DNA from 4 places in the Nonomuraea sp. WAC 01424 genome. Region 4 is predicted to be linked to each of the others. Evidence: riboswitches for the same ligand, from Rfam matches in the RefSeq annotation. Region 4 holds a riboswitch; each other region holds the start of a gene.
What was found. A riboswitch is a leader RNA that binds a small molecule or an ion and turns the genes downstream of it on or off. The one in region 4 is predicted to bind cyclic di-AMP.

Region 1 (2,191 bases), on a different contig from region 4:
GGGCGGCCATGGCGCTGCGGCCCGGCGGGCGGCTGGTGCTGGTCGACCTGCATCCGGCCTACCAGACCGTGGCCTCGGTCGACCCGCTGGTCGCCGACTGGCCCTACGGCGGCGGCGAGGCCCACCGGGAGACGGTGACCGGCACGTACGCCGACGCCGGGGTGGTGACCGAGGCCCAGGAGTCGGTGCAGTACCCGTACTCGGTGGGGGAGATCGTCACCGCGGCGGCGCGGGCCGGGCTCACGGTGGCCGAGCTGGGCGAGCACGTCGCGACCGAGATGGACCCGCGCGGGCTGCTGGCCGCGGGCGCGGACGGCCTCCACCGGTTCCCCGTCGACGGGACGAACCTGCCGATCCTGTACTCGCTGCTCGCGGTGCGGCCCTGAGACGCGGCGAGCGCGCGTCCCCCACGGGGACACGCGCTCGAAAGCCGGGGGTCAGCCCGCGTACTGCGGGTAGCCGTAGCCGACGACCTGCGACTTCGGACGGACGCGCTCCTCGACCTTGCCGTTGCCGGTGTTGCCCTCGATCGTGGAGATCGTGCCGTCGTGGTTGTCCTTGACGACGAAGCCGACGTGCTGGATGGCGCCCAGGTTCTTGCTGCCGCTCCAGGAGAAGAAGACCACGGCGCCGGGCTTGGCCTGGCTGCCCCAGCGCTTGTTGGCGGCGAACCACTTGGCGTGGGCGACGGTCCAGGCGTCCCAGCCGACCTGCGGGCGGGCGCCGGTCTCCTCGCCGACCCAGGAGACGAACATCGAGCACCAGGGGGCGTTGATGTAGTCCTGGCGGCTGCCGCCGTCGCGGGCGACGGTCTCGTCGGCGCGCTGGGAGTCGGCGTACCACTTCTGGAACTTGGTGCCGCCGCCGTAGGCGTTCTCCGAGGTGCCGACCTGGGCCTTGGCCATGGCCAGCACCTGGGCGGCGGTCACGTTGACCTGGGTCTCGGTGGGGATGCGGGCCTGGGTGGCGGCCTCGGGCGCGACGGCCGCCTGCGCGGAGGCGGCGGCCGGGTCGGTGGTGTCGGCGCTCGCGGCGGTGGCGTGGGCGCCGAGCGCGGAGGCGATGACGGTCACGCCGAGCGGGGCGCGGGCGTAGTTGATCTTCGGGGCACGGGAGAGACGGTGTATGGCCATCGAGGGCATTAACTCCTTGCTTCCATGCCGCTTACCGGGTTAGCTGACGGGTTCGGACGTGGAAGCTGCCCTACGGCACCGAAGTGCCGATTCACCCCAAAGGACGTGGGTCCCCGGTTCCGCCCGGAGGCGGATTCAGCGGTCACAGGACGATCCTGTGAAATGTCGTGCGATGGTTGAACAAAGTCGGACAAACCGGACGTCTGCCACGAGATGCCCCACAAGGTAATACATCGGGCAAGAGTGTGGCAACTGCCTAAAGGCCCAGCTAGGAGAGTTGTCCGCGCGCGTCGGCCAGAAGTCCCATCATGGCAAGGGATTCGTCAAGCGGCATGATCGTGCTCTCGGTACGGCCCTCGGCCGTGGCGGCGCGCACCTCGCGCAGCTCCCCGGCGTAGCCGTTGTCCGCCGGATCGAGCACCAGCTCCTCCGGCTCCATCGACGGCCCCGACAACAACACCCGCTCCGGCGCCCAGAACGGCGCCCGGATGTCGGCCCGCATCGACGTGCCCACCACGCTCGCGTCGTTGGGGTGGTGCGCGAGCAGCGACACGTCCACCAGCGCCCGCCGTCCGCCCGGGTAGAGCAGCACCCCGCCCGCCTCGGCGTCGACCCCGCTGGGCGCCAGCGAGCCGGTCACCCGCAGCCCCTCCGGCATGCCGAGCAGGAGCTGAGCCAGCCCGAACGGGTAGATCCCGAGGTCGAGCAGGGCCCCGCCGCCCAGCTCCGGCGCCCACAACCGGTGGGCGGGATCGTAGGGCAGCGCGAACCCGAACGAGGCCCGCACCGAACGGATCTCACCGAAGCGCGGATCGGCCGCCACCCGCTGGATCAGCGGGTTGAAGCGCATCCACATGGCTTCCATGAGGAAGACCCCGGCCGCGCGCGCCAGCGCCACCATGCGCTCGGCGTCGGCCACAGTGGCCGCCAGCGGCTTCTCGCACAACACCGACTTGCCCGCCGCGATGGCGGCCTCGGCCACCTCCAGGTGCTGGGCGTGCGGGGTGGCGACGTAGACCGCGTCGACGGCCGGATCGGCGCACAGGGCCTCGTAGGAG
Region 2 (2,191 bases), on a different contig from region 4:
TCGACGCCGTGGGCGGTGTTCAGCGACTCCTGGGTGGCGATCTCGTGCGGCGTGCCGCGCCGCATGACGCCGCCGGTGCCCGCGTAGAGGCCCTCGGTGCCCTCGCGGACGACGACCATGTCGATCTGCTCGGCGGAGGCGCCGGCCCGCGCGGTCGGGACGCCGGGGAACAGCTTGACCGGGCGCAGGTTGACGTAGTGGTCGAACTCGAACCTGAGCTTGAGCAGCAGGTCGCGCTCCAGCACGCCCGGCGGCACGCTGGGGTCGCCGACGGCGCCGAGCAGGATCGCGTCATAGCCGCGCAGCTCTTCGAGCACCGCGTCGGGCAGTGTCTCGCCCGTGCGGTGGTAGCGGGCTGCGCCCAGGTCGTAATGGGTGGGCTCGATCTTCGTGCCCACGGCCTCCAGGACCTTGAGCCCTTCGGCTACGACCTCGGCGCCGATGCCATCCCCGGGGATGACGGCCAGGCGGATGTTACGCGACTCCATGGCGGTACCCTACCGGCTCGTCTCGGCTGACGAACACATCATCTCAATGGCCGGACATTCCGTTTTGGGGGGATTGCGACCTTTTGACCGTTTCGTTAGAGTCCGACGAGCCTAATCCGCGCAGCACTGCGTGGAGCCGGGGACCCACCCCTTTTCCCCCCGGGGCGAATCGGCCTCGCTTCCCCTTCGAAGCACAGCCGTAGGGCTACTTCCAGGCCCGAGCCCGTCAGCTAACCCGGCCGGCCTCGTGGAAGGACAGTTCCCCTGTCTAGCATCGCCATCCTCCTGGCGGTGGCAGCGGGCGGCGCAGGTCTCGCGCCCGCGGCTCCCGCCGACCCCGCCCCCTCCGTCACCCTCACCGGCCCCCAGGTGAAACAGGTCCAGGAACAGCGTGTACCGAAGCCGGCCTGGAAGGTCGCCCTCGACTACGCCATGGACAAACGCGGCACCCCGTACGTATGGGGCGGCGCCAGCGAACGGGGCTACGACTGCTCGGGGCTCATGCTCCGGGCGTACGAGGACGCCGGGATCGAACTCCCCAGAACCGCCGCCGAACAGTACGGCGCCTTCTCCCGGAAAATCGTCTGGAAGGACCTCAAACCAGGCGACCTGGTGTTCTTCAGCAACCTCGGCCACGTCGGCATGATCTCCAAACCCGGTTTCATGGTCCATTCCCCGCACACCGGCGACGTGGTGAAGGAGGAACGCCTGTCGCAGTGGCGCAGGCAGGCCTTCGTCGGCGCGGTACGCCCCGACCCCAAGGGCGTCAAGCGCTGGGCGGACTACACCGCGCTCCGCAAGGCCCCCGCCCCCGCCATGCTCACAGCGACCCTGTGACGACGACCTTCCCCGGGGCGTGTCCCTCCTCCTGGTAGCGGACGGCCGCCGGGATCTCGCCGAACGGGAAGGTCCTGTCGATGACCGGGGTGATCTCGCCCCCTTCGATCAGCCCGGTCAGCGTCAGCAGGTTCGCCCTGTTGCTCCCGCAGCGGACCACGTCCGCCCTGGCGATCCGCTGCGGGACGAAGGGCGCCGACGCGAGCGCGGCGAACATGTGGCCGGCCGGCTGCACCCAGCGCCCGGCCGGCCCGCCGACCACCACGTACGCGCCCTTTCTGGTCAGGACGCGGCGGCAGTCCGACAGCCGGCGGCCGCCCGCCACGTCGACGAGCAGGTCGAAGCGCCGCCCGGACGTGGCGAAGTCCTCCTTGGTGTGGTCGATGATCTCGTCCGCGCCGATCGAGCGGACCAGGGCGGCGTTGCGCCCGCCGCACACGCCGGTCACGTGCGCGCCGAACGCCTTGGCGAGCTGCACGGCGAACGTGCCCACACCGCCGGACGCGCCGTTGACCAGCACCTTCTGGCCCGCCTGCACGCGGCCCTCGTCGCGCAGCGCGATCAGCGCCGTGTTGGCCGCCATCGGGACGGCCGCCGCCTGCTCGAACGTCAGGTTCCCCGGCTTGGGGGCCACCTCGCTCTCCCGCAGGCAGACGTACTCACCGAAGCCGCCCTGGAGGGACATCGCGTACACCTCGTCGCCGGGGCGGAACAGCGTGACGTCCTTGCCGGCCGCCTCGACCTCCCCCGCCACGTCGGCGCCGAGGACCGGGATGCGCGGCCGGCGCAACCCGACGCCGCCGCCCATGATCCGGGACAGGTACGGCTCCCCCCGCATGAAATGCCAGTCATAGGGCTGCACGGAC
Region 3 (2,191 bases), on a different contig from region 4:
GGCCGCCGTCGGCGACCGCGGCCAGCCCGTCGAGCCGTCCCGTGCCGGCCAGCCCGGCCGCCTCGGCGTCGGAGTCCGGTACGACGACCAGGGGGCGTACCGGCCGGCCGAGCACCGCCGAGACCCGGCGGCCGGCGAGGTCGGCACGGCGGGCCAGGTCGGCGAGCAGTCCGGGCGCGGCGTGCCGCCCGACGACCACGGAACGCCCGGCTCGGGCCACCTGACCTCCCTCGCCCCACAACCCGCGCGCCCCGGCGGGCAGGACGGCGGCGTACGGCACGTCGGCGGCCGTCAGCAGCGCCGCCAGCAACAGGACGGGCAGGAGCAGCCGCGCGCCGCGAGGGGACGGACGCACCTGCGAGGACACGGCCCGATGCTAGCCGCCCCCACCGACCGCACGCCCCGGCCTTCGCGGACGCCGGGCACACGAGTCCTCCAGGAGGCCGGACACGCGACAGGCCCCCGCCCGGACCGGGGAGGGTCCGGGCAGGAGCCTGTGGTCACGCGCCGGGTCGCACCGCGCCGACGAACGACGACTTCCGCCATCCGCCCAGTTTGTCGATGCGCACCCGCTGGCCGGTACGCGGCGAGTGGATCATCTTGCCGTGGCCGACGTACATGCCGACGTGGCCCAGCCCGTTGAAGAACATCAGGTCGCCCGGCTTGAGGTTGCGCCAGGAGACCTTGTGCCTGATGCGGGCGAACTGGCTGCTCGTCACGCGAGGGAGTCTCACCCCGGCCTTCTTCCAGGCGTACTGGACGAGACCGGAGCAGTCGAACGCACCAGGACCCGTGGCCCCGTACCGGTACGGGTCGCCGATCTGGTGCTTGGCGGCGGAGACTGCCCTGCGGGCCTTCGACGCCTGCCGGGCGGCTCGTGCCGCCTTGGCCGACCTGGCGGACCTGGTGGTCTTCGCCGACTTGGCGGTGGCCGCCCTTGCGGTGGTGGACACCGCCGTGAGCGCCGATTCGCTCGCCGTCTGCGCCCCGGCCGGTACGGCATGGAGAACCGCACCTCCGGCCGTCACGGTCATCGTGAGTGCGACGCCCTTCAGGGCGAGACGGGACAGACGGGGGTTATGCAGGGAGGTAGACAGGATTTCTCCTCGTGTCTTCCACGAACGCCTACCGGGTTAGCTGACGGATTCGGGCCTGGAAGTCGCCCTACGGCGCGATGAAGCGCCGATTCACCCCTGATCCCGGGGGATAACGGGATCTTTGGGTCCCCGGCTCCGTGCCTCCTGGCTGCACGGACTCGGCAGGTCGCCGCCTGATGGGTTTGTCTGAATGGGGATATCGGTGGCGACCGACGGATTTTTGTTGATCACAGCGACCATGGCGTGTTCGCCGCGACGCCAGAAGCTACGCGGAAGGGTCAAGGTTGGGCAAAGTCCCAGTCAGGTTGTAAAGATCAGATAAAGGGGTGAGTAAAGAACGGAAGTCCTGCTGGAGAAGAGGTTCCGTTATTCAAATGTGACCCTTCTCACACTTCCTGGAGCACCCGGTTGTCAGGACCCGTTCGTCCCGTTCGCACCTTTCGTCCCGTACTGACCGACAGCGCTGTCAGCCGCCCCGAAGGGCACGCCCGAGGACGGCCCCAGGGGCGGCCTCAGGGGCGGATGGCGCCGACGAGCGGGCGGCCGTAGTCGGCGAGGCGGACGACCTTGACGACGTCGCCCGTCTGCGGCGCGTGCACGATCTTGCCGCCGCCCGCGTAGATGCTGACGTGACCGAGGCCCTCGCTGAAGATGAGGTCCCCCGGCTGGAGGTCCTTGATGTCGACCTTCCGGCCGGCGCCCCACGCCCACTGCTGCCACGTCGTACGCGGCAGGGAGACGCCCGCCGCGTGCCAGGCGGCCTGGGTCAGGCCCGAGCAGTCGTACCCGCGCGGGCCCGTGCCGCCGTAGATGTAGGGCTTGCCGACCTGGGCGAAGGCGAAGCGCAGGACGGCGGCCGCGCTGCCCGAGGCGGGCCCGGTGTACTTGATGCCCGTGCTGTTGGGGTTGCCGGGGTTGTACGCGTCCAGCTTGTCCAGGAGCTTCTTCTGCTCGCCGATCAGCTTCAGCACCTCGGCCCGTTCCTTCTGGACCGAGTCCCGTTCCTCGTCCGCCTCCGCCAGCGCGGTCTGGGCGTTGTCGCGCTCGTCCTTGAGGCCCTTGTTCTCGCGGTCGAAGGCGGCCAGCTTCTCCAG
Region 4 (2,191 bases):
GCGTGTCATGCGATGTCCTCTCATGTCGAGAGAACGGGCGTTCTCCCGGGCTGTGCGCTAGCGTAGAGAACGAGCGTTCTCCGCGGCAAGCATCTGGAGGAGTGTCATGGATCACGAGCAGCGGTTGCTGGACGCCGCGGGCGACCTCTTCTACCGCCGCGGCGTGCAGGCGGTCGGCATGGACGAGATCAGGGCCGCGTCGGGCGTCTCGCTGAAACGGCTCTACCAGTGCTTCCCGTCGAAGGAGGCCCTGGTCGAGGCGTACCTGCGGCGGCGGGACGAGCTCTGGATGGGCTCGCTCACCGCGTACGTGGCCGACGACGGCGACGGCATCCCCTCGGTGTTCCGCTGGCTGGAGCGCTGGTTCACCGAGGACGACTTCCGGGGCTGCGGGTTCGCCAACGCCTTCGCCGAACTGGGCGCCGGTTCGGCCGTGGTGCGTACGGCGGTGCGCGAGCACAAGGAGCGCCTGCGCGCCTACCTGCGCTCGCTCTCGGAGGAGGCCGGCGCGGAGGATCCCGGCCTGCTCGCCGAGCAGTTGCTCACCCTGATCGACGGCGCCACCGTCACCGCGATGATCTCCGAGGACCCGGGCGCGGCCCGGTCGGCCGCCCACGCCGCCACCGCCCTGGTCGGCCAGCACACGAAACCTCCCACCCCCTGAGCCGCTCCCGCACACGAAAAAGCGCACCCCCAAGGTGGGAGTGCGCTCTTTCGGAGTGCGATCAGGCGGCGTAGGACGGGTACCCGTAGCCGACGACCTGCGACGTCGGGCGGACTCGCTCCTCGACCTTGCCGTTGCCGGTGTTGCCCTCGATCGTGGAGATCGTGCCGTCGCCGTTGTTCTTGACGACGAAGCCGACGTGCTGGATGGCGCTCAGGTCCTTGCTGCCACCCCAGGAGAAGAAGACCACGGCGCCGGGCTTGGCCTCGGTGCCCCAGCGGTCGTTGGCGGCGAACCACTTGGCGTGGGCGACGGTGTAGGCGTCCCAGCCGATCTGCGGGGTGGCGCCGGTCTGGTTGCCGACCCAGGAGACGAACATCGAGCACCAGGCGGCGTTGACGTAGGCCTGGCGGTTGCCGCCGTCACGGGCGACGGTCTCGCCGGCGCGCTGCGAGGAGGCGTACCACTTCTGGAACTTGGTGCCGCCGCCGTTGGCGTCCTCGGTGGTGCCGACCTGGGCCTTGGCGGTGGCCAGGACCTGGGCGGCGGTGACGTTGACCTTGCCCTTGGCGCTCTCGTCGCTCACCTTGGCGACGTACGGGCGGGCGGCGGTCCCGGCGGTCCCCGCGGCGGTGGTGCCGGCGGCGGCCTGCGAGGCGGTGTCGGCGTTCACTGCGGCGTGCGTGCCGAGCACGCCGGCGACGGCGGTCGCGCCGAGGTCGAGCTTGGCGAGGTCGAGCTTGAAGGCACGGTGAAGACGGTGCTTGGCCATGAGGGATTACTCCTTGTGCTTCCGTGCCGCTTACCGGGTTAGCTGACGGGTTCGGGCGGGAAGCTGCCCTACGGCACAGCAGTGCCGATTCACCCCGATGGACACATGGGTCCCCGGTTCCGCACACAGGCGGATTCAGCGGTCTCTGGTCAGGCAAAGGGCTGACGCACGTCTTCCCGGGCCCAGGAAAGGGCCTGAAGGTATATCTGCGACGCCCGGACGCGGATTGCCCGCGCCGACTCTGTACAACATGGGGCCTGCCTGGGTAATTCCCGGGCAATGTCATCCCTACCTGGGACGACTCCCCGCTTGGGTGTGTACAACCAACGTACCCGGCGAGTAATTCCAGGGCAAACGCGGGCAATTATTTCGGCAGTCGGCAAGAGAAACGCTGCTCGCCGAATGTCAGGCCACGTGCGCCTTTATGGCGACGCTGGTGAGGGCGAGCAGCAATTCCAGATCCGGCTCGGCGTCGACCTGCACGGCGACCCAGGCGCGGTCGCGGCAGGCATGGATCTGATCGCACGCATGGAGATAGGGCTCCAGGCGTCCGATGGCGGGTGCGGTGAGGCGTACGTGGATCTCGTCCCGGCCGGCCAGGCGCAGGATCTCGGTTCCGCGTACGGTGAAGGCGACCTGTTGCCCGGTGCCGCTGAGAGCCAGCGACGGCCAGGACCGTAACTCCGCGACCGCGCGGGCCACATAGGGTCCGCGGCGCGTAGGCGTCCGCCGCCAGGCGGAGATTCCTGCCACGA

Region 1: another riboswitch for cyclic di-AMP. It lies ahead of DMB42_RS30510 (CHAP domain-containing protein); the one in region 4 lies ahead of DMB42_RS10310 (CHAP domain-containing protein).
Region 2: another riboswitch for cyclic di-AMP. It lies ahead of DMB42_RS23755 (C40 family peptidase); the one in region 4 lies ahead of DMB42_RS10310 (CHAP domain-containing protein).
Region 3: another riboswitch for cyclic di-AMP. It lies ahead of DMB42_RS04325 (C40 family peptidase); the one in region 4 lies ahead of DMB42_RS10310 (CHAP domain-containing protein).

Annotation. Positions count from the first base shown of each region.
Region 1 covers NZ_QHHZ01000011.1:437,693-439,883, forward strand. The annotation lists gene DMB42_RS30505 (class I SAM-dependent methyltransferase) at 1-386, shown strand, start outside; gene DMB42_RS30510 (CHAP domain-containing protein) at 438-1,133, opposite strand; cyclic di-AMP (ydaO/yuaA leader) riboswitch at 1,147-1,284, opposite strand; gene DMB42_RS30515 (Gfo/Idh/MocA family protein) at 1,402-2,191, opposite strand, start outside.
Region 2 covers NZ_QHHZ01000008.1:346,978-349,168, forward strand. The annotation lists gene DMB42_RS23750 (3-isopropylmalate dehydrogenase) at 1-488, opposite strand, end outside; cyclic di-AMP (ydaO/yuaA leader) riboswitch at 587-748, shown strand; gene DMB42_RS23755 (C40 family peptidase) at 780-1,325, shown strand; gene DMB42_RS23760 (NAD(P)-dependent alcohol dehydrogenase) at 1,309-2,191, opposite strand, start outside.
Region 3 covers NZ_QHHZ01000001.1:909,979-912,169, forward strand. The annotation lists gene DMB42_RS04320 (hypothetical protein) at 1-367, opposite strand, end outside; gene DMB42_RS04325 (C40 family peptidase) at 501-953, opposite strand; cyclic di-AMP (ydaO/yuaA leader) riboswitch at 1,108-1,271, opposite strand; gene DMB42_RS04330 (NlpC/P60 family protein) at 1,610-2,191, opposite strand, start outside.
Region 4 covers NZ_QHHZ01000003.1:208,682-210,872, forward strand. The annotation lists gene DMB42_RS10300 (nuclear transport factor 2 family protein) at 1-9, opposite strand, end outside; gene DMB42_RS10305 (TetR/AcrR family transcriptional regulator) at 107-664, shown strand; gene DMB42_RS10310 (CHAP domain-containing protein) at 726-1,436, opposite strand; cyclic di-AMP (ydaO/yuaA leader) riboswitch at 1,450-1,587, opposite strand; gene DMB42_RS10315 (luciferase family protein) at 1,842-2,189, opposite strand.